3 regions of the Sphingobium sp. B2 genome follow, and region 2 is predicted to be linked to each of the others. Evidence: riboswitches for the same ligand, from Rfam matches in the RefSeq annotation. Region 2 holds a riboswitch; each other region holds the start of a gene.
The links. Region 2 has a riboswitch for cobalamin ahead of FE851_RS13000 (TonB-dependent receptor plug domain-containing protein). Riboswitches for the same ligand answer to the same signal wherever they lie in the genome.
Positions count from the first base shown of each region.

Region 1: another riboswitch for cobalamin. It lies ahead of FE851_RS27125 (TonB-dependent receptor); the one in region 2 lies ahead of FE851_RS13000 (TonB-dependent receptor plug domain-containing protein).
Region 3: another riboswitch for cobalamin. It lies ahead of FE851_RS18025 (DUF1852 domain-containing protein); the one in region 2 lies ahead of FE851_RS13000 (TonB-dependent receptor plug domain-containing protein).

Region 1 is NZ_VDBZ01000011.1:1,058-11,352, forward strand. Features, by position in the region: partial or broken gene FE851_RS27425 (GMC family oxidoreductase) at 105-805, opposite strand; gene FE851_RS25165 (TauD/TfdA dioxygenase family protein) at 895-1,785, opposite strand; gene tnpC (IS66 family transposase) at 2,370-4,034, opposite strand; gene tnpB (IS66 family insertion sequence element accessory protein TnpB) at 4,095-4,436, opposite strand; gene tnpA (IS66-like element accessory protein TnpA) at 4,433-4,789, opposite strand; gene FE851_RS25185 (hypothetical protein) at 4,877-5,170, opposite strand; gene FE851_RS27120 (hypothetical protein) at 5,277-5,753, opposite strand; gene FE851_RS25195 (WGR domain-containing protein) at 5,870-6,166, shown strand; partial or broken gene FE851_RS25200 (cobyric acid synthase) at 6,184-7,107, opposite strand; gene FE851_RS27125 (TonB-dependent receptor) at 7,049-7,270, opposite strand; cobalamin riboswitch at 7,518-7,691, opposite strand; gene istA (IS21 family transposase) at 8,109-9,608, shown strand; gene istB (IS21-like element helper ATPase IstB) at 9,605-10,295, shown strand, end outside.
Region 2 is NZ_VDBZ01000001.1:2,642,313-2,652,966, reverse strand. Features, by position in the region: gene fdhF (formate dehydrogenase subunit alpha) at 1-1,753, shown strand, start outside; gene FE851_RS13010 (formate dehydrogenase subunit delta) at 1,764-1,997, shown strand; gene fdhD (formate dehydrogenase accessory sulfurtransferase FdhD) at 1,994-2,788, shown strand; cobalamin riboswitch at 2,857-3,077, shown strand; gene FE851_RS13000 (TonB-dependent receptor plug domain-containing protein) at 3,249-5,084, shown strand; gene FE851_RS12995 (ABC transporter substrate-binding protein) at 5,122-5,958, opposite strand; gene FE851_RS12990 (FecCD family ABC transporter permease) at 6,036-7,031, shown strand; gene FE851_RS12985 (ABC transporter ATP-binding protein) at 7,025-7,798, shown strand; gene FE851_RS12980 (penicillin-binding protein activator) at 7,952-9,157, opposite strand; gene rsmI (16S rRNA (cytidine(1402)-2'-O)-methyltransferase) at 9,169-10,011, shown strand; gene FE851_RS12970 (YraN family protein) at 10,008-10,361, shown strand; gene gshB (glutathione synthase) at 10,498-10,654, shown strand, end outside.
Region 3 is NZ_VDBZ01000002.1:513,309-523,962, reverse strand. Features, by position in the region: gene prpF (2-methylaconitate cis-trans isomerase PrpF) at 1-1,057, opposite strand, end outside; gene acnD (Fe/S-dependent 2-methylisocitrate dehydratase AcnD) at 1,057-3,741, opposite strand; gene FE851_RS18030 (methionine synthase) at 3,903-4,931, opposite strand; gene FE851_RS18025 (DUF1852 domain-containing protein) at 4,958-6,043, opposite strand; cobalamin riboswitch at 6,337-6,561, opposite strand; gene FE851_RS18020 (IclR family transcriptional regulator) at 6,779-7,516, opposite strand; gene FE851_RS18015 (RraA family protein) at 7,570-8,244, opposite strand; gene FE851_RS18010 (TonB-dependent receptor domain-containing protein) at 8,262-10,654, opposite strand, start outside.

The DNA of each region.
Region 1 (10,295 bases), on a different contig from region 2:
CGCCGCTCGACATCGCTTCGGCATTCTCGCACATCAGCGTTCATCCAGGCTGCCATTCCAGATTCTGGATTGCCCCCCGGTCGCCCGCTCGTCGACATCGCCAATCATGACACTGGGCCGGCGGCGGCGAATGCCTGGGCCGTCGCGCCGTCCGTGATGAGAACGGCTGCAGGCATCTTCCGAATGTCTTGCCATCCTATGCTTCCACGATGGTCGCATGCCGCTGATTGTCGAGGCCGGTCTTGATCATGTCTGCCGCCTTCTCGGCGATCCGCGCTCGTAAAATCCTCGGCATAGGGATAACCGGCCTCGCGACTGGCCCCAATGAAGGCGCGCGATAGAGGATGGTTGCTTTCGGCCCGAGAGACCGGCAGCGGGCTCTGGCCACCGTGGAGCGCATCGCCGCCGCGCGCGAAATGCTCGGCCTTACGAAAATAGGGGAGGACATCATCCCAACCCCAGCCTGTTAGTCCGGTGGACTTCCATTGCTCATAGTCGAGTGGGTGGCCGCGGACATAGACATACCGTTGATCGAAGAGGATCCGCCCCAGACCTTCCCGCGAGGCCAGCTGATGCGCCGTCCTGCCAGATTAGCCTGGGGTTCGGTCTCGAAGCACCAGTTGAAATAGCGCTGCGTGAACCAGTAACCGGCCACGATCGGCACCTGGAGCAGCGGCTGGCGATCGCGTCCTCCTGCCTCGCTCAAGAGGATCTGGGCTCCGGGGTCTTCGGACAAACGATTTGCAAGGACACACCCCGCTGACCCGGCGCCAATGATGATATAGTCGAAGCCTTTTCCACCCACTGTCTTCGCCCTCTCATTGGCGACCCCTCTCGCATGGGGAACGAGCCTGTTCGGCGGCGTGCGCGTGCCCCGATCGAGATGCGCGTAGCCTAGATCGGTCGCGCGCCGACGCGATCCTCGCCAAATTCGTTGATGGTCGCCCGACGCAGATCCCGCCGGTCCTCCATGTACGCATATTCGGTCGCGCGATGCATAGTGCAGCGATTGTCCCAGATAACGAGGTCGCCGGGCAGCCATTTGTGTGAATATATATACTCCGGTCGGCTGGCATCCGAGATCAACTTGTCGAGCAGGGTCCGCCCGGCCGCCTCATCCATGCCGACAACGGTTGCGGCGTGTGCGCCGATATAGAGAGCCTTACGGCCCGATGCGCTTGTCCGTACAAGTGGCTGTGTCACCGGCGGAAAGGCGCGATCGAAAACAGTCGTGCCGGTGAGGCCACCCCTTTCGCGCGAGTAGGTGAGACTGTGAATGACGCTCAGTGGTTCGACCTGCTCCTTCATCGAAGGCGACAGCGCATCATAGGCTGCCCGTGTATCGACAAATTCGGTATTGCCCCCCGTGGGCGTGACGACGTGGGCCAACAACATCGACCATTTGGTCGGCAGGTCATTGAATGAGCTGTCCGTATGGAAGAGCTCGTTGCCCTTGGCGAACTTGCGGCGCAGCGTATCGGGTTTGTCCAGATTGCCGTTCTCGTCCAAGTTCGACACGTCGTAGAGTTTCGGATGGACGCGCGTCGGCCTCGTCCTCTCCGACATGCCGAGATCGGGCGGCAACTCCAAGGGCCCGAATGCCTTAGCAAAGCGGACCTGATCCTCGTCACTCGCGGCCGCCTGATCGCGGATAACCAGCACGGCATATTTGGCCATCGCATCTTCGACGGCATTTCTCGTTTCATCCGTCACCGGCTTGAGGATGTCGCAACCGAACATTTCTGCCGCAAAGATCGGATGCAGCTGATTGACCTGGAATGGCATGGCTCTCTCCTATGATTAGCTTCTGCAAAAGTAGATATAATGTTACGCATATCTGTGCAAGGGAGTAAGCGTCTGCGAAGGCGAATGGACCACTCAAGTGCGCTGAAAGGGAGGCGGGTTTTACGATACCTCCGTGCGGAGCGAAGCTGATGGCCGCCACGGATTGGTGCGTTGCACGCGGGCTGCCAAGCGCATTATTGCAGATTCTCGCAACGCCTTGCGAGAGCCGCGATACTGGCCTGCGCAAGTTAACGAGGTGTCTTTTGGCCGATTGCATCAAACAACGTTCACGCACAGAGATGAACGTAGATTGCTGGAAGTGCAGGGAGTGTTCATGTCCAAAGTGAGACCTCCTCTCTTCGAAGACGCTCCGCAGTATGGCGACCATTATCCGACCAACTCTCGCATCGAACGAGAGTTTCGCGCTATTTTCTTGATACTGCGGGCGGGCCGTCACTGGACAAAATGGGTCGACCAGCTGCTCGCCGAAAGATGCGAGCAAAGCCGCGTTCGCTGGGAGACTTTATCGGCCATCGCATTCGCCGAGGGGTAAGCATACGCCGAGTACCGCGGCGCAGTTTGGATCAGGCGGCGAGCGCGACTTGGGCGGCCTTCCAATTCCACGGGAGCAGTTCGTCGAGGCGGCTGACGGGATGGTCGGCGATGCGGGCGAGGACGTAGGCGAGCCATGCCTGCGGATCGACGTTGTTGAGTCGACAGGTCAGGATCAGCGAATAGGCGACCGCCGCCCGCTGGCCACCGCGATCCGAGCCGCAAAACAGCCACGACTTGCGCCCGAGAGGCACGCAGCGCAGTGAACGCTCGGCGGCGTTGTTTGAGAGACAGACCTTGCCATCGCTGAGGAAGCGGGTGAACGCGTCCCAGCGGCGCAGCATATAGTTGATGGCCTTGGCGAGGTCGTGGTTGCGCGAGATCCGGGCCAGCTGCGCGTTCAGCCATTTGTGGAGCTCGGCCATCAACGGCGCGCTGAGTTCCTGACGGACGGCGAGGCGCTCGGCCGGGCTCTTGCCATTGATGTCGCGCTCGATCGCGAACAGGGCGTCGAGCTTCTGCACGGCCTCGAGCGCGATCGGATAGACGATCGGCGCCTTCTTGCCGCGGCTCTTCTTGCGTGCCGCGCCCTCGACGTCGGCGAGCTCGAAAAACTTCCTCCGCGCGTGCGCGAAGCATCCCGCCTCGAGGATCGGCCCGGGCTGCCGGTTGGGCGCATAGAGCTCATTGTAGCCGCTATAGGCGTCGGCTTGCAGAATCCCTGACCAGGCCGTGAGGTGGCGCCGTGGATGGTCGCCGCATCGGTCGCGGGAATAGTAGAAGACGACCGAGGGCGGATCATTGCCCCCGAAGGGTCGATCGTCATGCACATAGTTCCATAATCGACCGGTGACGGTCTTGCCCTTGGCCATGACCGGCACGGTGGTATCGTCGCCGTGCAGGCGCTCGGCGGCGAAGGTGTGGCCCTCCATCAGGTGGAAGACTGGCATGAGCGCCTGACAGGCCGCACCGATCTGGTCAGCCAGTGTTGACACGCTGAGCGGCACGCCTTCGCTGGCGAAGCGCTCGGCCTGGCGGTGGAGCGGCTGATGCTGGCCGTACTTGTCGAACAGCAGCATGGCGAGGAAGCTGGGGCCAGCCCATCCGCGCGGGGTGACGTGGAAGGGTGCGGGCGGCTGCGTGATCTTCTCGCAATCCCGGCAGGCGAACTTCTCACGCACCGTCTGGATGACCTTCCACGAACGCGGGATCACCTCGAGCGTCTCGGTTATATCTTCGCCGAGCTTCGACAGGCGCCCGCCCCCACAAGCCGGGCACGAGCACGGCGCGGGCACGACGACGCGCTCGCGCGGCAGGTGGTCGGGAAATGGCTTCCTGACCGGCTTCCTGCGCTGGAAAGCGGAAACGGTTGCCGTCATTGCCGCGGCGGCTTCGGCGGCGAGTTCGTCCTCGGCCGCGTCGGCTTCGAGGTCTTCGAGCCGGAGCTCAAACTGCGCGAGCAGCCGCTCCGTGCGTTCGGCACTGGGGCCGAACTGCTCACGCCTCAGCTTGGCGTTCTGCAGCTTGAGGTGTGCGATCAGCGCTTCGGTGGCGCTCGCGAGGGCGCGGGCGTTGGCCAGCTCGGCCTCGACGCTTGCGGCGCGTTGCTCAGCCTCGTCAGCCCTCAGAAGCGCCGTTGCGAGGAGCGCCTTGAGCGCATCGGCGTCGTCCGGAAAGGGCGAAACGGCGGCTTCCATGAACGAAGTGAATCATCCCCAGGCCCCGAGGGCAAGCCGAAAATGCGCGGTCTTGTGAAGTTATCCGGCACTCTGCGGACGCCAGCTATACTGCGGGTTGCGCCAGTCGATCCCGTCGAGCAGGCAGGCCAATTGCGAACTCGTCAGCGACACCACGCCGTCCTTCGCGGAGGGCCAGATGAACTTACCCTTCTCGAGCCGCCGTGTGTACAGCGACATGGCAATCCCATCATGCCAGATAATCTTTATCAGCGATCCGGAGCGGCCCCGGAAGACCCAGAGATCGCCGGCGAACGGGTCCCTGGTGAAGTGCTGCTGGACCATCGCCGCCAGGCTCTGCATCCCGCGCCGCATATCGGTATGGCCCATCGCGATCCACACCCGCGCACCCGACGGGATCATCGCACCGCCCTCAGCGCAGCCGCTGCCAACGCCGGCGGCGTCGATGCCGAAATGCGCATCCGCCGACCATCGGTCAGCTCCAGCACGATCGCCGCTTCCGGCTCGGTCGGTGCGGTGGGGACCACGGCCGGCTCCGGCGTATTGTCGATCACCGCCGGGACGAACGCCTCTTGCACCCGGCGCAGAGCCGCACGACGCCACTGATAGATCAGGCTACGAGAGACGTCGTACCGCCGCGCAACGTGCTGGACCTTGGCACCAGGCGAAAACGCCTCACGAAGAATCTCGAGCCGTTCCTCATCCGACCAATCCCGGCGGCGAGCAGCCCCCGTCAACACCGTCACCTGCGTCATGGCTGTCCTTAAGCGCGTCCTTATGTGCGACCTTAAGGACGTCCTGCGCACTCCTCTGCGCTTCGGCAAGCGGGTCAGGCCGGACGGTTACAGCCCGTCAAACCTAAGCTCCGGATCGAGGGCGTCACTGGCGGCGGTGGGTCCCCTGCCCCACATATCGAGCATTAGGCCACGCTCGCGCGCGTCCTGCGCCGGCACCTGGGAAGCGAAGAGCGGGATTCCGCGCGCGATGCACCCCATCCCGATCGTCTGCACGTGGGCGACAAGCTGGCGGCGACAAGCCTCGGGAAGTGCGCCGAGATAGTGCGGCTGCATGTCGTGGATCAGCAGCGCGCAGCGGCCGGGCTCGATAGCCCAGCTCACCTTGTTCGAGAACGTCACTTCGCTTTCCTCCCTCGGAGGCCGCCGCGACAGGTGACGTTTGCTGATTAGACCATTCCCCCCGGCACGGCGGCGATGGTCATGAATGATGACGACATGCCGCTCCCTAGAGGGAGCGCCAATAGTCCGCGCAGAACAGGGTGGCAGAGTCGGTCATCGGCGACTTAATGGCATGCGCGGCACCGACAGGCAATGCGGTGGATGAACGCTTAGCGTTACTGCGCTTCAGGTCGATCGCCGACATGGCGAGGGAAGAGGGCGAGCCACCTACGGCCGCAACTTCTTCATCCACACAGCGTGGTCTCGGGCTCCGGGTATCCTTTGGCCGCACAGGTACGGCATAAACCTCGCCGTAACCCGGCACGATGACCGTGCGCGCAACCGCACGGGGATCATCGGTTGGCACGGGCTGGACAAGAACAGTGCCGCGTCCCGGCACATAGACCATGCGCGGTTGCGGAGCCTTCTGGTCGGCCGACTGCGCGGCGATCGGCGAGGCCGCGCCGATCGCGAGCATCAAGGCTGCTACGGTCGAAGCCCTATGGCGCATGAAAAAACACATGAACTGAACCAGGGAGAGCATCAAGCATTGCCGGCTGAGTTATCGCGACACTTCTATAGACTTTGTGAATCAATGGGCGGCTTTTGATTCAAAGAAGTCGTCGGACAACGCAGAGCTGATTTTGTAGGCTTTGCGCCATGAAAGGCGCAATTATCCCCGATGCGATCGAGTTGGTGGCGCTCGATCCGGCGCGCAACATCCGCCGGCGCTATAGTATCACCGCGAGCCTCGACCTGTTCGGCATGATCGTTGTCGAAACCCGTTGGGGCCGGATCGGCACACGCGGCCAGGCGCAGCGCCACGCCTTTCCCGATCGCGCGGCGGCCGAGCGTCATATCGCCGCCACTCTGCGCCGGCGGGGCACCGCCAAAATCCGGATCGGAGTGCCTTATAGACCAATGACAGACGCCGGCGATTGGACGGAGAGCGTTTAAACGGAGCCGTGCTACTATCAATCTCGGCTCGCCTTTGATGAAAGGGCGAGGATCGTATCGACATCGATATGTCGTTCGAGTTCGGCGGCAAGACCATCGAGCGCGGCATCGACCGAGGCGTGATAATCGACGCCCGCGCCATTGCCGCCGAGCCGCGCGATCCATGCTGCCCGCTGCCGGGCATCCGCCAGCAGCCCATGAAGATAGGTGCCCGAGACCAAGCCGTCTGCGCTCACGGCACCATCGTTGCGGCCGCTGTCGAGCCGCACGAGCGGGCGCTCTGTATCGGGACCAAAGGTAGCGCCGATGTGCATCTCATAGCCCTCACACCGCGCGCCCAGCGCCTCGCCCGCGACCCGCCGCAACGTCTTTTCTCCAGCTAGCACGGTTTCGACATCAAGCAGGCCGAGGCCCGCCACATCAGCCTGTGCGCCCTCGATGCCGTCCGGGTCTGCGATGCGCTTGCCGAGCATCTGATAACCACCGCACAGGCCCAAAACCGCGCCGCCATGACGATGGTGGGCGAGGATATCAATGTCCCAGCCTTCGCGCCGGATCGCGGCAAGATCGGCGATGGTCGCCTTGGAGCCCGGCAGCACGATCAAAGCAGCCTCGACCGGGATTGGCTGACCCGGGGAAATCATCGCCAATTCTATGCCCGGTTCGAGCTTGAGCGGATCGAGATCGTCGAAATTGGAGATGCGCGGCGTGACGAGGCAGGCGATGAGCAATCGGCCGGAGGCGAGCGCTTGCCGCCTTTCGAGCACGACCGCATCCTCGCTCGGGAGCCGCGCGCACTCTGCGAGCCACGGCACCACGCCGAAGCCGGGCCAGCCCGAAAGGCGCTCGATGTCGCGATAGCGGTCCTCGAACAGCGCGGGATCACCGCGAAACTTGTTGATGAGGAATCCCTGGATCATCGCCGCGTCTTCGGGATCGATCCCCGGCTGCGGGATCGTTGAAGTCGATCCCGTCCACAAAGACCAGCGTGTGGTTCGCCTCCGCTCCGCGAATGCGTATCTGGGTGAGCGAGCCCTGCGTGCCCGATGACGCGACCGTGAGGCGGATAAGGTCGAGCGCGAGGGGCTGGCCCAGTGACTCGATCGTCTTGGCATCGAGCTGGAGGCGGGCACGTCAGCGGACGCTACGGGCACCAGCGCAGCGGTAACGACGATATCGGGCGGCACCGCGCCGTCCACGGTGACAGGTCCGGCAGCGGCAGCGGCAAGAAGTAGGGCGATGGGCATGGAAATTCCTCCGGGTAATGCGACATACGTTGTCGCCCCAGAGGATCGGCACGGTCCCGCCAAAGGCCCACACTTCTCCACGCGCTTGCGGCTGGACCCGGCCGGGCGCGGACGACGGCGAGGGTAGGTTCCCGACTTGCCGGCTCAACCCGAAGGCTCGCGCACTGGCATTACGGTTGCGGGCACAGCGCCGGAATCACACCGGCTTCCCTTTTCACCGTCCCCCCGCATCCGCCCAATGGCAGCGCGTGGACGGCACCTTCGCTTAGCGTACTGCTTAAGGGTGGGCGGAAAGGAGTGTCAATGTGAAGAAGGCCAGTTATGGGCACGCTCGCCATTATCTGGGTGATGCGTAACTCAAAACTTTTGCATCAGGGCGATGGTGCTTGAAACAGGGATACTGGCAGCAGAACAGCGCCAGAATGTGCATCAGATTTTTGCATCACGGAGAGGCGCAGATTTCTGCGCTTTCTAGTCTGATGCAAAACTTGTGAGTTCTGCATCAGCGGGGGGTGTTCTCCTGTTTTTCGTCTCAACCGCGCGGGGTTTCGGGCAACTAAAACCGTGCTGAGGCTGAGAGCGGCGGTGCAAAAACCTACCACGGTAGCGGCGGGATAGTCCCGCTTCGGGCGGCGTAAAAGTCGTCCACCTATGTCCTGTCTGCAGCGTGCAGGGAGGGCCGGGAGATCTATACCGTGGAACTTTATCGGGAGGTCCGCGTCGCCTGTGGGAACGGCATGACCCAGCGCGAGGCGGCGAGGCATTTCAACATATCGCGCGACAGTGTTCGCAAGATGCTGTCGTATTCGACCCCACCCGGCTACCGGCGGCAGGCTCCGGTGCGCCGGCCGAAGCTGGATGCGTTTGTTTCAACGATCGATCACTGGCTTGATGAGGACGTGAAGGTACCGCGCAAGCAGCGGCACACGGCCAAGCGGGTGTTCGACCGGCTTCGCGACGAATGCGGGTTCACCGGCGGCTACACGATCATCAAGGATTACATGCGCGAGCGCGAGCAGCGCCGACAGGAAGTGTTCGTGCCGCTGTCGCACCCGCCGGGCCATGCGCAGGCCGACTTTGGCGAGGCGATGGTGGTGATCGGCGGCGTGGAGCAGAAGGCCCGCTTCTTCGTGCTCGACCTGCCGCACAGCGACGGCTGCTATGTGCGAGCCTATCCGGCGGCGGTGGCCGAGGCCTGGGTGGATGGCCACATCCATGCGTTCGCCTTCTTCGGCGCGGTGCCGCAATCGATCGTCTACGACAATGACCGCTGCCTTGTGGCGAAGATCCTGCCCGACGGGACACGCAAGCGTGCGGCACTGTTCAGTGGCTTCCTGTCCCACTACCTGATCCGGGATCGCTATGGCCGTCCGGGAAAGGGCAACGACAAGGGGAACGTCGAGGGGCTGGTCGGTTATGCCCGGCGCAACTTCATGGTGCCGATCCCGCGGTTTGCGACATGGGATGCGTTCAACGCCTGGCTGGAAGAGCAATGCCGCAAGCGTCAGCATGACAGGCTGCGCGGCGAGAGCGAGACGATCGGGGAACGGCTGCAGCGGGATCTTGCCGCCATGCGTCCATTGCCGGCGGCACCCTTCGATGCCTGCGACCAGGCCAGCGCCAAAGTGACGGCGCAGTCGCTGGTGCGCTACAAGACCAACGACTATTCGGTCCCGGTCGCCTACGGGCATCAGGATGTCTGGGTTCGCGGCTACGTCGACGCGGTGGTGATCGGCTGCCGCGGCGAGATCATCGCCCGCCATCCGCGGTGCTGGGAACGCGAAGACGTCGTCTTCGATCCGCTGCATTACCTGCCGCTGATCGAGCAGAAGATCAACGCGCTGGATCAGGCTGCTCCTCTCCAGGGCTGGGACTTGCCCGGCGAGTTCGCCACGCTGCGCCGCCTGATGGAGGCGAGGATGAACAAGCACGGCCGGCGCGAGTACGTGCAGGTTCTGCGGCTGCTGGAAAGCTTCGACCTCGCCGATCTGCATGCGGCGGTGAAGCAGGCCCTGCATCTCGGTGCGATCGGCTTCGATGCGGTCAAGCATCTGGTCCTGTGCCAGGTGGAGCGCCGGCCGCCGCGACTGGACCTGTCGATCTACCCATACCTGCCGAGGGCGAATGTCGAGACGACCTCGGTCAAGGCCTACATGCGCCTGCTCGGTAACGTTGAGGGGGAGGAAGCGGCATGAGCACCGAGGCCCCCGAGATCCTGCTTGCCCACTATCTCAAAACCTTGAAGCTGCCGACCTTCCAGCGCGAGTACCAGAAGCTGGCCCGGCAATGCGCCGCCGAGGGCGTCGATCATATCGGCTATCTGACCCGGCTTGCCGAACGGGAGATGATCGAGCGCGACCGCCGCAAGGTCGAACGCCGCATCAAGGCGGCGAAGTTCCCGGTCGTCAAAAGTCTCGACAGCTTCGACTTTGCCGCCATCCCGAAGCTCAACAAGATGCAGGTGCTGGAACTGGCGCGTTGCGAATGGATCGAGCGGCGCGAGAATGTCATCGCGCTCGGTCCCAGCGGCACGGGCAAGACTCATGTCGCCCTCGGGCTCGGCCTGGCCGCCTGCCAGAGGGGCCTGGCCGTCGGCTTCACGACCGCCGCCGCACTGGTCAGCGAGATGATGGAGGCGCGCGACGAGCGGCGGCTGTTACGCTTCCAGAAGCAGATGGCCGCCTACAAGCTCCTCATCATCGACGAGTTGGGCTTCGTGCCGCTCTCGAAGACCGGCGCGGAACTGCTGTTCGAGCTGATCTCGCAACGCTACGAGCGCGGCGCGACCCTGATCACCAGCAATCTGCCCTTTGACGAGTGGACGGAAACACTCGGGTCCGAGCGCCTGACCGGCGCGCTGCTCGACCGTATCACCCACCATG
Region 2 (10,654 bases):
TGTCGATACCTGCGCCCGCGTCTGCCACTCGCCGACCGGCTATGGGCTGAGCCAGACCTTCGGCACGTCGGCGGGTACGCAGGATTTCGACAGCGTGATGCAGTCGGACGTCATTTTGGTCATCGGCGCGAACCCGACCGACGGCCATCCCGTGTTCGCCAGCCGGATGAAACGCCGCTTGCGGCAGGGGGCCAAGCTGATCGTCATGGACCCGCGCCGCACCGATCTGGTCAAATCCCCCCATATCGAGGCGGATCATCATCTGCCCCTGCGCCCCGGCACCAATGTCGCGATGCTGACCGCGATGGCGCATGTCATCGTCACGGAGAAGCTCTATGACGAAGCCTTCATCCGCGAACGGTGCGACTGGGATGAGTTTGCCGACTGGGCCGATTTCGTCTCCCAACCCGCCCGTTCGCCCGAAGCGATCGAACCGCTGACCGGCGTGAAGGCGGACGAGGTACGCGCTGCCGCCCGGCTCTATGCCACAGGCGGCAATGGCGCGATCTATTATGGCCTGGGCGTGACCGAACACAGCCAAGGCAGCTCGACCGTGATGGCCATCGCCAACCTCGCTATGGCGACCGGCAATGTCGGGCGCGAAGGCGTGGGCGTGAACCCGCTGCGGGGGCAGAATAATGTGCAGGGCGCCTGCGACATGGGCAGCTTCCCGCATGAATTTTCCGGCTATCGCCATGTGTCCGACACGGCGACGCGGCAGTTGTTCGAACGCTCATGGGGCGTCAGCCTGGACGCCGAGCCGGGGCTGCGCATTCCCAACATGCTGGACGCCGCGACCGACGGGACGTTCAAGGGGCTGTTCGTGCAGGGCGAGGATATTCTTCAATCCGATCCCAACACCCATCATGTCGCGGCGGGGCTTGCAGCGATGGAGTGCGTCGTGGTGCAGGACCTGTTCCTCAACGAAACCGCCAATTACGCCCATGTCTTCCTGCCGGGATCGACCTTCCTAGAAAAGGACGGCACCTTCACCAACGCCGAACGCCGCATCCAGCGGGTGCGCAAGGTGATGGCCCCGCTCAATGGCTATGCCGACTGGGAAATTGTGCAACTGGTCGCCAACGCCATGGGCCTCCAGTGGACCTATGATCACCCCGCGCAGATCATGGACGAGATCGCCGCGCTCACCCCGACCTTTGCGGGCGTCCATTATGACCGGCTGGAGGCGGAAGGATCGCTGCAATGGCCCGCCAATGACGCTGCGCCCGATGGTACGCCGACCATGCATATCGACGGTTTCGTGCGGGGGAAGGGCAAGTTCGTCGTCACCGACTATGTGCCGACGGACGAAAAGACCGGCCCGCGCTTCCCGCTGTTGCTGACGACCGGGCGCATCCTGTCCCACTATAATGTCGGCGCGCAGACGCGGCGGACGGCAAACACCGCCTGGCACCCGGAGGACCGGCTGGAAATCCATCCGTCCGATGCGGAAAATCGCGGGATCAAGGAAGGCGACTGGGTTGCCCTGAAAAGCCGTGCGGGGGAAACCACGCTGCGCGCGCAAGTGACCGAGCGGGTAGCGCCGGGCGTGGTTTATACGACCTTCCACCACCCCGAAACCCAGGCCAATGTCATCACCACCGACTATAGCGACTGGGCGACCAACTGCCCGGAATATAAGGTGACGGCGGTGCAGGTGATGCCATCCAACGGCCCCAGCGACTGGCAACTCGACTATGCCGATCAGGCCAGGATGAGCCGCCGCATTGCGCCGTTGGAAGCGGCGGAATAGGATCGGCCCGATGAGCGACGAAAATGACGTCATGTCCACCGCCGACCGGCTGATCTACATGGCCAACCAGATCGCGCGCAATCTGGCGGCGCAGGGCGATGCGGAGGCGGTTGCGTCCACCGCCAGCCATATCGCCAGCTTCTGGGACCCGCTTATGCGTGCGCGGATCGTGGCGCTGGCGGCGGAGCAGCCCGACGCCCTGTCGCCGATCGCGGCGCAGGCCGTGCGCCGGATCAGCGCTTGAAGCAGGGCGGCGACGCGCTGACCTTCATCCGTCTGGCCCGCGATGGGCAGGGCGAAGCGGTCGAACGGGTGCTGGCCGATGAAGTGCCGGTCGCGATCGAATTCAACGGCATCGGCTATGCGGTGCTGATGGCGACGCCCACTGATCTGACCGATCTGGTGCTGGGTTTTGCGCTGGCGGAACGGCTGATCAGGCCGGACGATGCGCCGTTCGACGTCGATACCCATGATACCGATCAGGGCATCGTGGCGCGCGCGACTCTGCCGCCTTCGCGGACCGATTTGCTGCTGGACCGGGTACGGCACCGCGCGTCCGATTCATCGTGCGGCCTGTGCGGGATCGAAAATCTGGAGCAGGCGATTCGGCCCCTGCCGCCAGTGACGACGCGATCGCGCGCCGACCGCGCCGCGATCTTTCGCGCGCTTGATGGGCTGGCGGCGCATCAACCGCTCAATGCCGCGACCGGCGCGGCCCATGCCGCCGCCTGGGTCGGCGCGGACGGGGCGATCCGTCTGGCGCGGGAGGATGTCGGGCGGCACAATGCGTTCGACAAGCTGATCGGCGCCATGAAGCGCGCGGGCGCGGGCTGGGACGAGGGCTTTGCGCTGCTGTCGTCACGCTGTTCCTATGAACTGGTGGAAAAAGCGGTGCTGAGCCAATGCCCGCTTCTGGTGACGATTTCCGCCCCCACAAGGCTGGCGGCGGAGCGCGCGGCGGCGGCGGGACTGCCGCTGGTCGTGCTGGCGCGACGCGACGCGATGTTGCACCGGGGCAACGCCCCGCTGACGTAGCGAAACAGCCGCTTGGCAATGCCGCGCCTTTGCCCTAGAGCGCGTCGCGTGAGGGGGGCTCGCCTTTCTTGCAGCTAGATCGCGCCGGTGTCCCGCAAGGGGCTGAAAATGGGAATGCGGTGCGGGCGTGGAAGCGCCCTATTCCGCAGCTGTCCCTGCAACTGTAAGCGGTGAGCATGATGCATAAGGGTCGCAAGACCCGGCCACTGGACGCCACTGTCTGGGAAGGTTCGTGCATCATTGCCCTGACCCGTGAGCCAGGAGACCTGCCGGCGTCTGGTCGCTCTTGCCCTGATCCAGGGGATTGGTCATGGCACGGTGGTTTTCCGTCGAGCGACGCTGTGCGGCCGGGGCCGCATCGTGCCGTGCGGCGGGGGCTGGCGTCATCCCGCATCATGGCGCGACCGCGTGCGCGGACGCCCTGGCCTTGAAGTCGCATGGGACGCGCAGGGCATATATCATGGTAAAAACAGGGATTTCTCTCATTGCGCTGCTGGCGGCAACGCCCGCTCTGGCGCAGGACGACGACATCATCGTCACCGCATCGGGCATCGAACAGTCGCGCGACGAAGTGGGGCAGGCGATCACCGTCATCGACGCGCAGACCATCCAGACGCGGCAGGCGGTCGATGTGGTCGATCTGCTGGCGACGACGCCGGGCGTTCGTTTCAACCGTAACGGGTCCACCGGCGGAGTGACCGGCGTATCGCTGCGCGGCGCGGAAACGACGCAGACTCTGGTGCTGATCGACGGGGTGAAGGTCAATGACCCCAGCGGCATCGGCGATGGGTATGATTTCGGCCATTTGCTGACCGGCAATATCAAGCGGATCGAAGTGCTGCGCGGCTCCAACTCGGTCGTCTATGGCAGCCAGGCGATCGGCGGCGTGGTCAACATCATGACCGGCGTGCCGGTGGACGGCTTCGGCGCGAACGCCTCGGTCGATTATGGCTATAGCGATACGGTCAATGCCAAGGCGGACGTGTCCGGCTCCAGCGGCATCGCGTCGGGCGGTGTGGGCGCGGCCTATTTCCGCACGGACGGCATCTCATCTGCGGTGGGCGGCACGGAAAAGGACGGCTATGAAAATATCGCCACCAACGCGCGGCTCAAACTGGCGTTCAGCGATGCGTTGAGCCTCGATCTACGTGGCTATTACATCCATGCCGATCTCGACTATGACAGCTTCTTTGGCGCACCGGCCGACAGCAGCGATGTGAGCAAGCTGGACCAATATGTGGGCTATGCGGGCCTCAACCTGGCTTTGCTGGATGGCAAGCTGACGAACCGCGCAGCCGTCACCTATCTGCGCAACGACCGCGACTATTATTTCGTGCGCGGCACCGACCCGGATTATGGCTATTCCGGCACCAACCTGCGCTTTGAATATGAAGGCGTCTATGCCCCGGTCGATCAGGCCAAGCTGGTATTCGGCTACGAGCATGAACGGCCCGACTATGATTTCTTCGGGTTCGGCAGCACGTCGTCGGCAAAGATCAATATCGACAGCGTCTATGCGCTGGCGATCGTCAAGCCCTTCACGGGCCTGTCGGTCACGGGCGGTGTGCGGCATGACGATCATAGCCAGTTTGGCGGCGCGACCACGTTCGGCGCGAATGCCAACTATTCGCCCAATGCAGGCGCGACCAATATCCGCCTGAGCTATGGCGAAGGGTTCAAGGCGCCCTCGCTCTATCAGCTGTACGACATGTTCAGCGGCAATAGCGCGCTGCTCCCCGAACGGTCGAAAAGCTATGATATCGGCTTTGACCAGAGCCTGGACGGTGGCCGGGCGATCCTGTCGGTCACGGCGTTCCGGCGGGATACGACCGACCAGATCAATTATGACAATGCGACCTTCAGCTACAGCAATCTGGACCGCACCCGCGCCAAGGGCGTGGAGGCGAGCATTGCCTTGAAGCCGGTGGACGCGCTGACCGTGACGGGCAGCTACAGCTATGTCGATGCGCGCGACCGGTCGGGCGGGATCACGGACGGCAACCGCCTGCCGCGCCGCGCGGCCAATGCGATCAGCGTTTCGAGCGACTATGTCTGGTCGTTCGGCCTGTCGACCGGGGCGACAGTGACGATGGTAGGCGACAGTTTCGACAATGCCGCCAACACCCGCCGTCTGGACGGCTATGCGCTTGTCGGCCTGCGGGCTTCGCTGCCGCTGGGCGAGCATCTGGAAGTCTATGGCCGGATCGACAATCTGTTCGATGAAGCCTACGCCACGGCCTATGGCTATGGCGTCTATGGCCGCTCCGCCTTTGGCGGCGTGCGTGTCCGCTTCTGATATGGCACAAGGGGGGACGGGCGCGCTGCTCGTCCCTTCACCTTGGCGCGTTCTGACGCGCCGTGCTTTTGCTGCGTGGCGCCCCAAGTTGCGCCACGATGGCCCGCGCCGCCTGCACATAGGCCGGGCCGCCGCACACGGTCCAGCTTTGCGGCAGGCTGATGCGCGGGATGGATTTGATCGCCGGATGCTGGAGCATTTCGGTCCCCTGATCGACCACCGCTTCGCTGCCGCTTTCCACGATCAGCCAGTCGGGCCGCGCCGCGACCATCGCCTCCAGCGGCACCTGCGCCAGCGCAGGCTTGCCGAGTTTTGCTGCCAGATTGGTCAGCCCGACCCGATGCATCAGGTCATCGACCAGCGTGCCTGTGCCGGTCATATAGCCGCGCCGCTGATAATAGGCGGCAACGCCGCCGCGCTTCGCTTTCGGCAGTGCTGCCAGATCGCGGTTCATCTGCGCAATCAGCTTTTCGCCCCGGTCGACATGGCCGACCGCGCGCGCGACCTGCCGTATCTGGTCCTTAATCGCGCCATAATTGTCCGCACTGGCCAGGCCCAATGTGGTCCATTGGCCCGGCGGCGCTCCGGCGACCATGTTCGGCCCGATCGGATAGCCCAGGATCAAATCGGGGCGGATCGCGAGCACCTCTTCCGAAGCGCGGCGCAGCGTACGATACCCGCGCGCCTTTTCCGCCGCCGCCGACAATTCGGGGTCGAGCGCATTGCTGCTGAGCGCCGCGATCTGGCCCTTGTCGGCCAGCGCGATCAGATATTGATCGGCGCACACGTTGAGCGACACGATCCGCCGCGGCGCAGCGTGTGCCGTTCCGGTGAGTGTCAGGGCGGCAATGGCGAGGATCAACGGACGGATCATGGAGCCTGTCTTGTAGTAGGACCTGTTCCTGCCTTCGCAGGAACATGGCGCTTTGCCAACCGCCAAGGGGAGCACTCATGACGGCCCGCCGCCACCCCTTGCTCGTCCCCGCGCTGCTGATCCTGCTGGTCGGCGCGGCGATGGGATCGGTGATGCTGGGGGCCGTCGCGATCAGCCCGGCGCGGATATGGGCGGTGCTGACCGGCGGCGGCGATGCGGTTGCCCGTGCGATCATCATCGACCTGCGCCTGCCGCGCATGCTGCTGGGCCTGCTGGTGGGCGCGATGCTGGGCCTGTCGGGCGCGGCGTTGCAGGGCTATCTGCGCAACCCGCTGGCCGAACCGTCCGTGCTGGGCGCGTCCAACGCAGCGGCGCTGGGCGCGGTCTGCGCGCTCTATTTCGGCCTCAGCGCGTTGCACCCGCTGGTCCTGCCGCTGCTCGCCATCACCACCGCGCTTGTCGCCATTGCCGGGCTGTTCCTGCTGGCCGGTCCATCGGAAAGCCCGCTGACCCTGATCCTGGCGGGGATCGCGGTCGCGACGCTGGCGGGCGCGGGCATCAGCCTGTCGCTCAACCTGTCGCCCAACCCCTTTGCCGCGATGGAGATCATGACCTGGCTGATGGGCAGTCTGGAAAACCGCAGCTATGTGCATGTCCTGGTCGCCTTGCCCTGCATCGCGATCGGCGCGGCGCTGCTGCTGGCGGACGGGCGGACGCTGGACGCGCTGACATTGGGGGAGGAAGGCGCGCAGGCGCTGGGCGTGAACCTTAATGCCGCGCGGTTGCGCATGATGCTGGGCGTCGCGATCGGCCTGGGCGGCGCGGTGGCGGTGTCCGGCGCGATCGGCTTTGTCGGCCTGATCGTCCCGCATATCGTCCGCCCGCTGACCGATCGGTCGCCATCGGCGGTGCTATGGCCGTCACTGCTGGGCGGCGCGGTGCTGCTGACGCTGGCGGATATTGGCGTGCGACTGATCCCGTCGGTCAATGAACTGAAGCTGGGGGTCGTCACCGCGATGCTGGGCGTGCCGGTGTTCCTGATCCACCTGATGCGGGAGCGACGGCTATGGTGAGCCTGGCGGTAGAAGGGCTGTCCGTCCGGCTTGGCCGTCATGTGGCGGTGCGCGATGTCGCGGTGACGCTGGAGCCGGGCCAGCTGGTCGGCATCATCGGTCCCAATGGCGCGGGCAAGTCCACGCTGATCCGGGCGATGCTGGGCCTTGCGAAGCCGCGCGCGGGCCGGGTGCTGATCGACGGGCAGGATGTGGCGCGGATCGACCGGGGGGCGATAGCGCGCGCCATCGCCTATCTGCCGCAGGGTCAGACGTTGCACTGGCCGCTCAGCGTCGATCGGCTGGTGGCGCTGGGGCGGCTGCCGCATCTGGGGCCGCTGTCCCGCCTGTCCGACGCAGACGAGGCAGCGGTAGAGGCAGCGATGGCGCGGGCCGATGTGCTGCACCTGAAAGGACGGATCGCGACCGAATTGTCGGGTGGGGAGCGGGCGCGGGTGTTGCTGGCGCGGGCGCTGGCGGTCGGGGCGCGCGGGCTGATCGCCGACGAGCCGCTGGCGGCGCTGGATCCTGGCCATCAGATCGACGTCATGAACCTGCTGCGCGACGAGGCGCGCAGCGGCGCGCTGGTGGTGACGGTGCTGCATGACCTGAGCATGGCCGCGCGCTGGTGCGACCGGCTGCTGCTGATGGATGGCGGCGCGCTGGTCGCCGACGGCGCGCCGATGGAGGTGCTGACGACGCAGGCGCTGGCCGATGTCTATGGCATCACCGCCTGCATCGATCCGGGCAATGGCTGGCCCTTGATCCTGCCGACCGGGCGCATCTAAAATCCTCCCCTGCAAGGGGAGGGGGTTGAATGGAGGCACGTGACTCCATTCAACCATCGAAGCTGGTGGTGGAGGGGTGTCCCGCTATCGATAGGGTGACACCCCTCCGTCAGGGCTACGCCCTGCCACCTCCCCTTGCAGGGGAGGATGATTTCATTCCGCGAAGCTGCGGGGAGCAGGCGCGATGACCGTGACTGCACCAGCCCCCACTTCCGACACTTCCAGCGCACGTTCGGCGACGCCGTTGCGGCCAAAGCGGAACGCGCCGTCAATGCCCGAAAAGCCGCCCGAATCGCGCAGGCGGGTGGTGGGGAAGGGGCTGCCGGGCTTCCAGTCCTGCGCGATCCGCACGGTCAGCAGGACCGAATCATAGCCGAGCGAGGACAGGCGGAAGGGCGCCGTGCCGTAGCGGGCGCGATATTTGTTCGCGAGCTGGCGATAGAGCGTGTCCGACACGCTGGCGAACCATGCGCCGCGCAGCACCGGGCTAGCCGCCAGCGTGCCTTCTGTATTCCACAATTCCGTGCCGAGCAGGCGGGCGGTCGCGCCGCCATTCTTGCGCACGATCGGGGCAATCTGGATCGCGACCTTGCCGCTGTCGGCGATCAGCAAGGCGTCATAGCTGGACGAGGCCTGCAATTTCTTCACCGCTGCAGTGATCGAGCCGGGGCTACGATCGAACGTCTGCATCGACACGACGGTGCCGCCCGCCTGTTCGACTGCGCGCAGCAGCGCATTGCCGGCGCGTTCGCCATAGGTGCCGCGCGGAATGAGCGCGGCGAACTGCGACAGCCCCTTGTCATGGGCGAAACCCACGACCCGCTCGATCGACTGGTTGGGGTTGTAACCCATGATATAGACGCCATTGCCCGCGACGCTGGCGTCGTTGGAAAAGCTGATCACCGGGACATTGGTGCGCGCGGCGATCGGCCCCACGATGCGGGCGTCCTCCGCCAGCAGGGGGCCAAGGATCAGGCGGTTGCCCTCGGCCAGGGCGCGGTTCGCCGCGGCTGCGGCGCCGGGCGCGGTGTCATAGGTGGTGATGCGGATCTTGTCGGTCCGGGTGTCCATCAGCGCCAATGTGGTCGCGTTGGCGATCGACTGGCCCACGGCGGCATTGGGGCCGCTCATCGGTACCAGCAGCGCGACGCGGTGGCGCAGCGTGTCGGTCGGCAGACCCTGGGTCACATCAGGGCCGGTCGGGCCTGTCGGGCCGGTCGGGGTGACGGGGGCCGGTCCCTTGGGCACGATCGACTGACAGGCGGCGAGCAGCAGCGTGCCCGCGGCAAGCACAATGCGCGTGCCGCGTTTCAAAGAAGCGAACAAGTCCGCTTGCCGGGAGGCATCCGTCTCTGTCATCTGGCGTCCTTATGGAAACACAATCATCGGGTCTTGAACCTGGGCTTTATATCGTCGCTGGGCCGATCGGCAACCTTGGTGACCTTACCCCGCGCGCGGCGGAGGTGCTGCGGCTGGCCGATGTCGTCGCCGTGGAGGATACGCGGGTGAGCGCGCGGCTGTTGCGCCATGCCGGTTCGGACCGACCGATGATCCCCTATCATGACCATAGCGGCGAAAATGTGCGGCAAAGGCTGGTTGACCGGATGGCGGGCGAATCGGTCGCCCTGCTGTCGGACGCGGGAACGCCGCTCATTTCCGATCCGGGCTACAAGCTGGTGCGCGATGCGCGGGCGGCGGGACGGCGGATCACGACCCTGCCCGGTCCCAGCGCGGCGATCGCGGCGCTGACGCTGTCGGGCCTGCCGACCGACCGTTTCCTGTTCATGGGCTTCCTGCCCAGCAAGGCCAAGGCGCGCGGCGATGCGCTGGACGAGGTGGCGGGGCTGCGGGCGACCCTGGTCTTCTATGAAAGCGGCCCGCGCCTGTCGGAAAGCCTGTCCGCCATGGCCGCGCATCTGGGCGACCGGGACGCGGCGGTCAGTCGGGAAATCAGCAAGGCCTTCGAGGAAACGGCCTGCGGCACGTTGAGCGAACTGTCCGCCCGCTACGCCGACGCGCCGCCCAAGGGCGAGATTGTGGTGACGGTCGGCCCGCCCGGCGAGGCTGCGCCGGCCAGCGCCGAGGATGCGGACGCGGCCCTGCTGGAGGCGCTGACCCGGCTGTCGGTGTCGAAGGCGGCGGGCGAGGTCGCGAAGAAACTGGGGCTGGACCGGCGCACCCTGTATGACCGGGCGACGGAATTGAAGGGGTGAAGCGGGAAGCGGCCGAGCGACGCGGACGTCAGGCCGAGCGGATCGCCGCCTGGTGGCTGCGGCTGAAGGGCTGGCAGATTGTCGGACGGCGGATGCGGACGCCAGCGGGGGAGGGCGATCTGGTCGCGCGCAAGGGCGCGATGCTCGCCTTTGTGGAGGTCAAGGCTCGCGCCACGGCGGCGGAACTGGACCTGGCGATCGACGAGCGGCGGTTGCGCCGGGTCGCGGCGGCGGCGGAAATTCTGTGGCATGATCTGGCCAAAGCGGGGGACGATATGCGAATCGACGTCATCCTCCTTGCGCCGGGCCGTGCGCCACGCCATCTGGCCAATGTCTGGCATGGGGGGTGATGTGCCTCTCCCCCCAAAACCGTTCGGGCTGAGCGAAGTCGAAGCCCTCGCCTGAGCGCCAGCGAAGGCAAAGCACCTCGCTAACGCTCGGCGGAGCCCTTCGACGTCGCTCAGGGCGAACGGAAAAGGAATGAAGATGACGCAACTGAACCCCCTGACCGTCGCCGTCCAGATGGACCCGATGGAGGGCATCAAGATCGCGGGCGATTCGACCTTTCACATCATGCTGGCCGGGCAGGCGCGGGGACACAGGCTCTACCATTATCTGGCGACCGACCTGACCTATCGCGACG
Region 3 (10,654 bases), on a different contig from region 2:
CACGTAGGGTGCCGGAAGGATGGCCGAACGTGACTGCTTTGCGCTCTCCTCCACCCGCCGCAAGATTCACGAGGGTTCCGGGCACGGCGGCAGCCGCCGCGATCGCGACCGAGGCGGTGCCCATCATCGCATGGTGCAGCTTGCCCATCGAGAGCGCCCGCACCAGTAAGTCGATCTCTCCTGCCATCACATTTCGGCCGCTTGCCGTGCGATGATCGACGGGCGGGGCGACGAAGGCGATCTTGGGTGTGTGCTGGCGCTTCGCCGCCTCCTCTGGCGTCCCGATCAGGCCCAGCTTAAGCGCGCCGATGGTGCGCAGTGCCTCGAAGCGTGCGAGTGCAGCCGCATCGCCGTTTATGGCTTCCCGCAGTTCAGTGCCGGTATAGCCGAGATCCTTGGCATTCACGAAGATCGTTGGAATGCCCGCGTCGATGAGCGTGGCCCTGATCCGCCCGCCACCGACTAGTTCGTCAGGCACTTCGAGATCGTCCACCACGTTGCCGGTCGGGAACATCGCGCCGCCTTCATCGGCGGGGTCGAGAAATTCCAGCACGATCTCGGCAGCGGGAAAGGCCACCCCGTCCAGCGTGAATTGGCCCGTCTCCTGCACCGCGCCGCCGTTGACCGGGACATGGGCGATAATGGTCTTGCCGATATTGGCCTGCCAGATGCGCACGGTGCGTACCCCGTCCGAACCGGCGTCCACATAGCCTGCATGGATCGCGAACGCCCCGGCAGCAGTCGAGAGATTGCCGCAATTGCCCGACCAGTCGACAAAGTCGCTGTCGATGGAAACCTGCCCGTAGAGATATTCGACGTCATGGCCGGGGCGGGCGCTGGGCGAAAGGATGACGCACTTGCTGGTGCTGGACGTCGCGCCGCCCATGCCGTCGATTTGCGCGCCGTAGGGGTCGGGGCTGCCGACCACCCGCTGGAACAGGCGGTTGCGGACCGGGCCGGGAATGCGGGCCGCTTCAGGTAGATCTTCCAGACGGAAGAATACGCCCTTGCTGGTGCCGCCGCGCATATAGGTGGCGGGGATGGCGATCTGGGACATCAGACGGTCGCCGTTTCGCAAGCCAGGAAGTCGGCGGCAAAACGCTGCAGCACCCCGCCTGCCTCATAGATCGAGACTTCTTCAGCCGTATCCAGGCGGCAGGTCACAGCTACGCGCGTGATCGCTTCGTCGGCATGGCGGATCACCAGAGTCAGTGTAGCGCGCGGGCAGCGTTCACCTTCCACATCATAGGTTTCGGTGCCGTCGAGGCCCAGCGTCAGGCGGGTGGTGCCGGGCTGGAACTCCAGCGGCAGTACGCCCATGCCGATGAGGTTGGTGCGGTGGATGCGTTCGAACCCTTCAGCGACGATGGCTTCTACGCCCGCAAGCCGCACGCCCTTGGCCGCCCAGTCGCGCGAGGAGCCCTGTCCATAATCTGCCCCGGCAATGATGATGAGGGGCTGGCGGCGATCCAGATAGGTTTCGATGGCTTCCCACATGCGGATGACCTTGCCCTCTGGCTCTACGCGGGCGAGCGAGCCTTTCTGTACTGCGCCATCGACCACGGCCATTTCATTGACCAGTTGCGGATTGGCGAAGGTGGCGCGCATTGCGGTCAAATGATCGCCGCGATGGGTGGCGTAAGAGTTGAAGTCTTCCTCCGGCAGCCCCATCCGCGCTAGATATTCGCCGGCTGCCGAACTGGGGAGGATCGCATTGGAGGGCGAGAGATGGTCGGTGGTAATATTGTCGGGCAGGATCGCCAGCGGCCTCATGGCCTTCAAGGTTCGCGGGAAGGCAGCCATCGCGCCTACGCCTTCGGTATCCCAATAGGGCGGGCGACGGATATAGGTGGATTGCGGCCGCCAGTTGTAGAGCGGGCTGGCCTTGTCGCGGCTACGCGGGGCAAACATCGGATCGTAGATTGCGCGAAACTGCTGCGGCTTCACAAAGGCTGCCACGATGGCGTCGATCTCCTCATCACTCGGCCACAAGTCGGCCAGACGGATGTCTCTGCCCTCCGCCACGCCGAGCACATCATTTTCGATATCGAAGCGCATGGTGCCCGCTATCGCATAAGCGACCACCAGTGGCGGCGACGCGAGAAAGGCCTGCCTGGCGTAAGGATGGATGCGCCCGTCAAAGTTGCGGTTCCCCGACAGCACGGCGGTGGCGTAGAGGTCGCGCTCGATGATCTCGCTCTGGATCGCAGGATCGAGCGCGCCGGACATGCCGTTGCAGGTGGTGCAGGCATAGGCAACGATGCCGAACCCCAATTTTTCCAGTTCGGGCAGCAGCCCGGCTTCTTCCAGATAGAGCCGCGCAACCTTGGAACCGGGCGCGAAGGAGGTTTTGACCCATGGCTTGCGCGCCAGGCCCAGTGCATTCGCCTTTTTCGCGACCAGTCCGGCGGCGACCACGTTGCGCGGGTTCGACGTATTGGTGCAACTGGTGATCGCAGCAATGATGACGGCGCCGTCTGGCAGTAGCCCCTCGCGCTCCTGCGCCTTGGCCTCTACGAGATCGCCGGCGATGCCGCGTTCTGCCAGCGCCGACGTCGGCAGGCGGCGGTGCGGGTTGGACGGCCCGGCCATGTTGCGTACCACGGTGGACAGGTCGAACTCCAGAACGCGCTCATATTCGGCGGCGCGCAGATCGTCGGCCCACAGCCCAGTGTGCTTTGCGTAAGCCTCGACCAGGCGGACATGCGCTGCATCGCGTCCGGTCAGCAACAAATAGTCGATCGTCTGGCTGTCGATGTGGAACATCGCGGCAGTGGCGCCATATTCGGGGCACATGTTGGAGATCGTCGCGCGGTCGCCGATCGAAAGGCCGTCGGCGCCTTCGCCGAAGAACTCGATCCAGGAGCCGACGACGCGGCTCTGACGCAGGAATTCTGTGATTGCGAGCACGATGTCAGTGGCCGTTATCCCCGGCTTGCGGTGGCCGGTCAGGCGCACGCCGACAATATCGGGCAGGCGCATCATCGAGGCGCGGCCGAGCATGACCGTTTCGGCCTCCAGCCCGCCGACGCCGATGGCGATGACACCGAGCGCGTCGACGTGCGGAGTGTGGCTGTCTGTGCCCACGCACGTATCCGGGAAGGCGACGCCATCGCGCAGCTGGATGACGGGCGACATCTTTTCCAGGTTGATCTGGTGCATGATGCCGTTGCCCGCCGGGATCACGTCGACATTCTCGAAGGCGCTCTTGGTCCATTCGATGAAGTGGAAGCGATCCTCGTTACGGCGATCCTCGATCGCGCGGTTCTTGTCGAACGCCTGGGGGGCGAAGCCGCCATATTCGACCGCAAGCGAGTGGTCGACGATCAACTGGGTCGGCACCACCGGGTTGACCTTGGCGGGATCGCCGCCCTGATCGGCGATCGCGTCACGTAGTCCTGCCAGATCGACAAGCGCCGTCTGGCCAAGAATGTCGTGGCACACGACACGCGCGGGATACCACGGAAAATCGAGATCGCGCCTGCGTTCGACGATCTGGGTCAGCGCGTCGGTCAGCAGCGCAGGATCGCAGCGGCGGACGAGTTGTTCTGCCAGCACGCGCGAGACATAAGGGAGGCCAACATAAGCGCCGGGGCGGATCGCTTCGATCGCGGCGTGCGTGTCGAAATAGTCGACTGCGGTGCCGGGCAGCGGTTTGCGATAGGCATCGTTCATCGGCGCTGGGTCTTCCATCAGGGTGTCGACATCAGGATCGGGTCGGGGCGCTCCATTCTGCGCCATGGGGGCCTTATCGGCGGTGCGCGGCTTTACGAAAATGGCTGAAAAGGCGAAGGGGTGCGGACGGATTTCTGCAAATCAGCGAATTTTGCGAATTGCGGTCATCGTATGACCCGTCTCGTCCGCACCACCATGCGAAGCGCGTGCGGTCGACTAGCGGAGCATTAGCCCTCAAGTTCCCGGCGGACGATGTCGGCGCCCGCGCCCAGGGCGTTCAGCTTGCCGCGCGCCACCTGCCGGGACAGCGGTGCCATTCCGCAATTGGTCGACGGATAGAGCTTGTCGGCATCGACGAACTGGAGAGCCTTGCGCAGCGTATCGGCCACCTCCTCCGGGGTCTCGATGGCATCGCTCGCCACGTCGATGGCGCCGACCATCACCTTCTTGCCCCGGATCAGTTCGATCAGGTCCAGCGGAACGCGGGAACGGTGGCATTCCAGCGAGATGATGTCGATCTTGGACTTTTGCAGGTTGGGGAAGGTCTCCTCATACTGCCGCCATTCCGATCCCAGCGTCTTTTTCCAGTCGGTATTCGCCTTGATGCCGTAGCCGTAGCAGATGTGGACCGCCGTTTCGCATGTCAGCCCTTCGATCGCGCGTTCCAGAGTAGCGATTCCCCAGTCGTTCGCCTCTTCGAAGAACACGTTAAAGGCCGGTTCGTCGAACTGGATCACATCGACACCTGCAGCTTCCAACGCCTTTGCCTCCTGATTGAGGATCGTCGCGAACTCCCAGGCCAGCTTCTCGCGGCTGCGGTAATGGGCATCGTGCAATGTATCGATCATCGTCATCGGGCCGGGCAGCGTCCACTTGATCGGCTGGCTGGTCCGGGCGCGCAGATATGTCGCATCGTCGGCGAAAACGGGCTTCGGTCGTGCGACCGCGCCCACGACCGTGGGCACGCTGGCATCGTAGCGATTGCGAATCCTGACGGTCTCGCGCTTTTCAAAATCGACGCCGCTCAGATGCTCGATGAAGGTCGTGACGAAATGCTGGCGGGTCTGTTCGCCATCGCCGACGATGTCGATCCCCGCCTGCCGCTGGTCGTCCAAGGCCAGGCGCAGGGCATCGTGCTTGGCGACGGCCAATTCATCACCCTTCAGCTTCCAGGGCGACCAAAGTTTCTCAGGCTCCGCAAGCCATGAGGGCTTGGGCAGACTGCCGGCGGTCGATGTGGGCAATATTCTATTCATGATGGATGGCCTTTTCTTCTATTGGGTCAGATCATGTTCTTGGGTGCTTGTGTGGCGGACCATTGCGAGAGAAGTTGGCCGTAAGGTTTGATGAAATTCTCTTCTGCGAACCGGCCCTGTTCGATGCCCAGGCGACTTCGTTCCTCGCGGTCGTAGTCAATGCGCGTGGACGAAAAGTCCTGATGCGTCAGGCTGGGCAGGAAGCGCGTTCCCGCTGTGCGATTGGCGTTGTAGATTTCGGGCCGGTAGATCTTCTGAAAGGATTCCATCGTGCTGATGGTGCCGATCAGTTCCAGGTTGCTGTAGTCGCCGAGCAGATCCCCAGAAAAATAGAAGGCCATGGGCGAGCGGCTGCCCCGTGGCATGAAAAAGCGGACCTTAAGACCCATCTTTGCGAAATATTCGTCGGTCGGCGAGAATTCACTTTGCCGGTATTCGAAGCCCAGAATGGGGTGATGGTTTTCCGTGCGATGGTAGGTCTTGCTGCTGGATACGCTCAGGCAGATGACGGGAGGCTTGGAAAAATTGGCCTTGTACGTATCGGACTGCACGAAATGGCGGAACAGACGGCCGTGCAGATCACCAAAGCCGTCCGGCGTGTCGAAACCGACGCGGTCCCGGTTGTGCTCCGCCAGCAGCACGCTGAAATCATAGTCGCGCAGGTAGGAGGAGAAGTTGTTTCCGACGATCCCGGCGATGCGCTTGTCCGTCTTGCGATCGATGATGTTGGTGTTCAGAATTTCGATGATGGGAAACGCCGTGAGGCCGTTGGCAGCGGCAAGGCTCATCGCGACGGAAATGATATCCAGTTCCATGCCGTAGCGATCCCCATCGGGATTGTCCCAATCGGCTAGGTCGTTGAAACGGTTGTCGATCATCCTCAGCACGCCACGCAGATTCTCCTGCCGGTTCTCTCCTCTGGCCAGATTGGCGAAGTTGGTCGTGATACGCGTCGTATCCGACGGGCGATAATCGTCGTCAAAGCGAAGGCGCGTGATGGAAAAGGTAAGCTCCTCGCCCGTCATGATCCGATGCCCTGATGGCTGCTTGTCGGTGGCGATGGTCGGCGTGCTGTGGTCGTGGCGGGAAAGGGCAGGATTGGCGCAAGTCACGGGCATGCAAAGGCTCCTTCGGTCCGGCGCGAGCGCCGTCCGTCTTTAGCGGGCTGAATGATGGAATATTGGCGGCGCGCCGCTTCCGTCAGGGGTCAGCCTGATGGCACGGCGCGCGGACGCATTCGTCGGTAGCGAATGAGGCGGAACAGGATTGGAAGCATTGACCGATCACCTGCATTTGCCGGGCGGAAGGGCCAAAGAAGAACGCGCAAGGCATGAATTACCCGGAAAGTGCTTTGCGGCACGGGCAACGCTTCAAGCGCGATCCATCGGAGGAACCCCCGTCCGAGGAAAGTTATGGCGCCAAAGGCAGGTCTCCTGGCTTACGGGTCATCGCGGTGGTTCCGGCCTTCCCGGGTTTCTTGCAAAAACCCAGTGACGCGAAATGGAACCGCCGCTCGCCGCTTACAGTTGCGGGGGCAGCGCCGGACTCTGCCTCGAAAAGGCACCACCGGCTTCCCGTCTTAGCCCCGCCATCATGCCTGAGGCGGGGAACCTTGACAGGCTCGTTTGACGCCATTCAGGCATAATTGTCAAGAGTTATATAAAGGTTTCTTTATATAGTGTGGGCGGCTGTGCGTTCAGCCATCGACGGCATTCGGGCAGTTCCGCCCAAGCCGTGAATCAATGGAGTCAGCAAGATGGCCGTCACGCCCCGACCATCGTGGCGCGGCTGCCCAGCTTAACGTGATCAGTCCGATCAATGGAATGACAGCGGCCCGATCTTCTGGACTATGTCGCCAGCGCGATTGGCACCCGATAGATTGCCTCGGCATTGCCCCCAAGGGAACGGCACAGGTTGAGGCCAGCGTGTAGCAAAGGCAGTGCCAGTCTTTTTTGCGACCCAGACAGGCGTACTTCGGGCCCTGCGATACTGAGCGCGCCCACGAGCCGGTCGCCATGGCCGATCACCGGCACCGAAAGCGAGGCAACATGCGGCGTCGTAACGCCAGAGGTATAGATGGGCAGGGGCGGTAGTGCGGGTTTAACCTCCGGCCAGTTCTCGAACAAAAGCAGCAACTGCGCAGAGGCCGATCCGTCGAGCGGCCGCTGTGTGCCTGGCTGGACGTCGAGCCGCAGATTGCTTGGAGAATTTACCCGAAACAGGCAAAGCCGCACATCTCCCTGACGCACATAGAATGTCGCTGTTTCCTCGGTTTCAAAGGCGAGTTTGGCGAGAATCGGCTGGACATGCTTTTCAAGATCGTTGCCTTCCCTGAAGATCGAGTTGAGCCGAGCCACCTCGCTGCCCAACTGATACTGGCCGTCGGGCATCCTGATCAGGAGATTGTAGCGTTCCAGCGAGACGGCCAGGCGCATGATAGTGCTTTTGACCAGGCCAGTGCGCTCGGCAAGCTCGGCAAGACCAAGAACGCCGTCGCCCTGTTTGAAGCTTGTCAGCAGCAGCAGCCCTCTTTCAAGGGCGGCTACGCCTTCCAGTGCCGGTCGATCCTTGAAGTCCGTCGCCATCGCAATCCCTCTGAAACTTCGACTGCTGTAGCGGACGGGTAGGGATCAGGCTATCAAATCCCTTCGCAACCCAAACGCTTGAGCGTTTCTTCAACCCAGGCGCGCGGATTTTCGCCCCGGCGGATCTTGGCCATCTGCTCGGTTTCGGCAGCATGCTTTGCCGCTGCTTTGGCGCACACAGCATCCGCTTCGTCGATGTTGACGGCAATAAGGCCGTCGTCGTCGCCAAGGATCAGGTCGCCCGGCTGGATCACCATGCCGTCAATGGCAATCGGCACATTCACTTCGCCGGGGCCGTCCTTGTAAGGCCCACGGTGCGTGATGCCAGCGGCAAAGACCGGAAAGCTGCCCGCCCGGATCGCCGCGGCGTCGCGAATGGCGCCGAAGATCACGATGCCGGCAAGGCCGCGGCTTTCCGCATGGGCGACCATGAGCTCACCGATCAGCGCGTTGGTCAGGTCACCCCCGCCGTCGACCACCACCACATCGCCCGGTTCGGCAATATCGAGCGCGCGGTGCAGCATGAGATTGTCGCCGGGCCGTGCCTTCACGGTGACGGCAGGTCCAGCCAGAACGCCGCCGCCGTGCATGGGGCGAAGCGCCGCGCCGCCAGCGAACATACGGTTCATGGCGTCGCTCACATTCGCGACCGGCAATTGTGCGGCACGTTTAACCAGATCGGCGGGCACGCGACGCTCGACGGGCAATACTCGGAAACCGATGCTCATAAAATCTCCAGTCGCGATCAGAATTTGAAACGGAAGCCAACGCGATAGACGCGGCCAAATGTGTCGTAGAGCTGGGTGTTGGTCGCCACCGCGATCGATCCGTCGCCCGGCGCATAGGGCGGCTCCTGATCAAGGACGTTCTGGACGTTGAAATACATCTCCGCGCCCTTGCCCAGATCTTCGAACCGATAAGCAAAGCGCATGTCCCAATAGGCTTGCGGCTTGATGTGCTGCAGGCTGACTGCCTGCGGACCCTTGGTATTGTCGTAACGCCCGCCACCGATGAAGCGCAGCTGGTTGAACCAGTTGAAATTGCCGTGCGTGAAATCGGCCTGGGCGTTGACGCGCCAGTGCGGGTTGGAATTGATACCCACTTCGCCCGCCCGGTCGATGGAAGGCGACCCCGGTGTCGTCGTCGCAAGTTTGCCGACATAGGAAATGATGCTGCGCAGCGACAGTGAGTTGGACATATCCGCGAAAGGCACGCGATAGCTCAATTCAACATCGACGCCGTTGGTGACGAGCGTGGAGAGGTTGATCGGATAGGCCGTCAGGGCCGAGATGTTGCCGGCTGCGTCACGGGTGATGAAGCCGCAGGCGAGTTGGTTGCCGGCAAAGCACTGGTCAACGCCCTGCTGCGCCGACAGCGACCCGATCGCATCGTTGATCTTGATGTCGTAATAATCCGCCGAAATGCTGAGGCCAGGAACGAAGCTCGGCTGGAACACCGCCCCCAACGTCAGCGTGTCCGCCCTTTCCGGTTGCAGGTTGGCGTTGCCGGTCGTGGTGATGAAAATGCCCGATGTCCGGACATTGTTCTTGAACGGGTCCACCACCGTCGCCGACTGGGTCCGCCCGCTGGTGAAGAGTTCGGACAGATTGGGTGCGCGGATGTCGCGGGAGCGGGTGGCACGCAGGCGCAGCGAGCTAACCGGGGTCCAGCTGAGGCCTGCCTTCCAGGTGGTGACGCCGCCGCTGGTCGAATAATCGGTATAGCGAACCGCGCCGTTGAATTCGAGTTCGCGGGCGAAGGGCAGATCCTTCAGCAGCGGTATGACGGTTTCGAGATAGCCTTCCTTCACATTATAGCTGCCGGACCAAGGCTGGGGATTGGCGAACAGGAAGGCGCCGGCCTGCGAGAGCGGATCGACGGCCAACTGCGCCTGTTCCTTGCGATATTCGCCGCCGGTAGCGAAGGAGATCGGGCCGGCCCAACCTGCGAACAAAGTGCCCGAAATATTGAGGGCCGCGACATCTTCCTTGAAAACCGAATCGGTGCGGCTGAGGCCGCGGGTATAGGCCAGCGCCGCGGCGGAAGGCGAACCGACGCCAAACGGATTGAACGGGGCGCAGCCATTAGTGGGGTCAGTCAGCGTCGATCGGCAGACAATCGCGCCATTGGCCGGATTGACGACCGCATCCACCGCGCGGGTGAAGTTGGGCGTGATTTCGTTGTTGATGACGTCAGTCTGCTGGCGGGTGCGGCCATGCTGATAATAGCCATTGACCTTCAGCCCACCAAGCTCGCCAGCGAAGCCCGTGACGTAGCGATCGGTCTTGGTATCCACGGACACGTCCGCCAGCCCGCCCTCAATCGACCAGCGCAGCATCGTCAGTGAGGTGACCTGCGGATTGGCGTCCAGCAGCGTGCGAAGCGGCGTAGGCAGGAAGGCGTTATCGCGACGAATCGTTATCGGGTTGGTCGCGAGATGGCGATTGGCCGAGGTTGAATAGCGAGTATAGGTCCAGCCATAGGACGCTTCGCCAAATACCGACCACCGATCGGTCAGTTCATATTCGGCGCGACCGAAAAAGGCGGCCCGTTCCAGCGGACGATTGATTTCCTGAAGGAATTCGGTGTTGAAGCCGTCGCCGCCGATCTGCTGTGTCGCGGTGGTGTATGAGCCATAATTATAGGGCAACACCGTTCCGCCGGGGCCAAATTGTATGCCGCGGAACAGCGCATTCTGGGCCGCGCTTCCCCCGTTGCCAGTGCTGATCATGCCGCCGTTGCTGCCAATCGCGCGCACATCTTCCGCTGCGATCAGGGCAGGACCGCCTGCCGGGCCGTTGATGAGGTTGGACCCGCGCCGGGCCCAGGCCCGTTCGCCTTCCAAAATGCCCTTGTTCCGATAATATTCGGCGCTTCCGAGCAGGCGCAGCCGGCTATCGGCGAGCGCAATGCCGCCCGTCAGCGAGCCACGCAGTTCCTGATTATCCCCTTCATCGGCGATGCCGGTGGAAACTTCGCCCTTCAGCCCCTCGAACTTGGTATCGAGGACGAAGTTGACGACGCCGGCAACAGCGTCCGAGCCATAGGCCGCCGAAGCGCCCCCGGTCACGACATCGACGCGCTGAACAAGGCCGGCAGGCAGCAGGTTGACGTCGACCGTGCCATATTGGCTGGCAG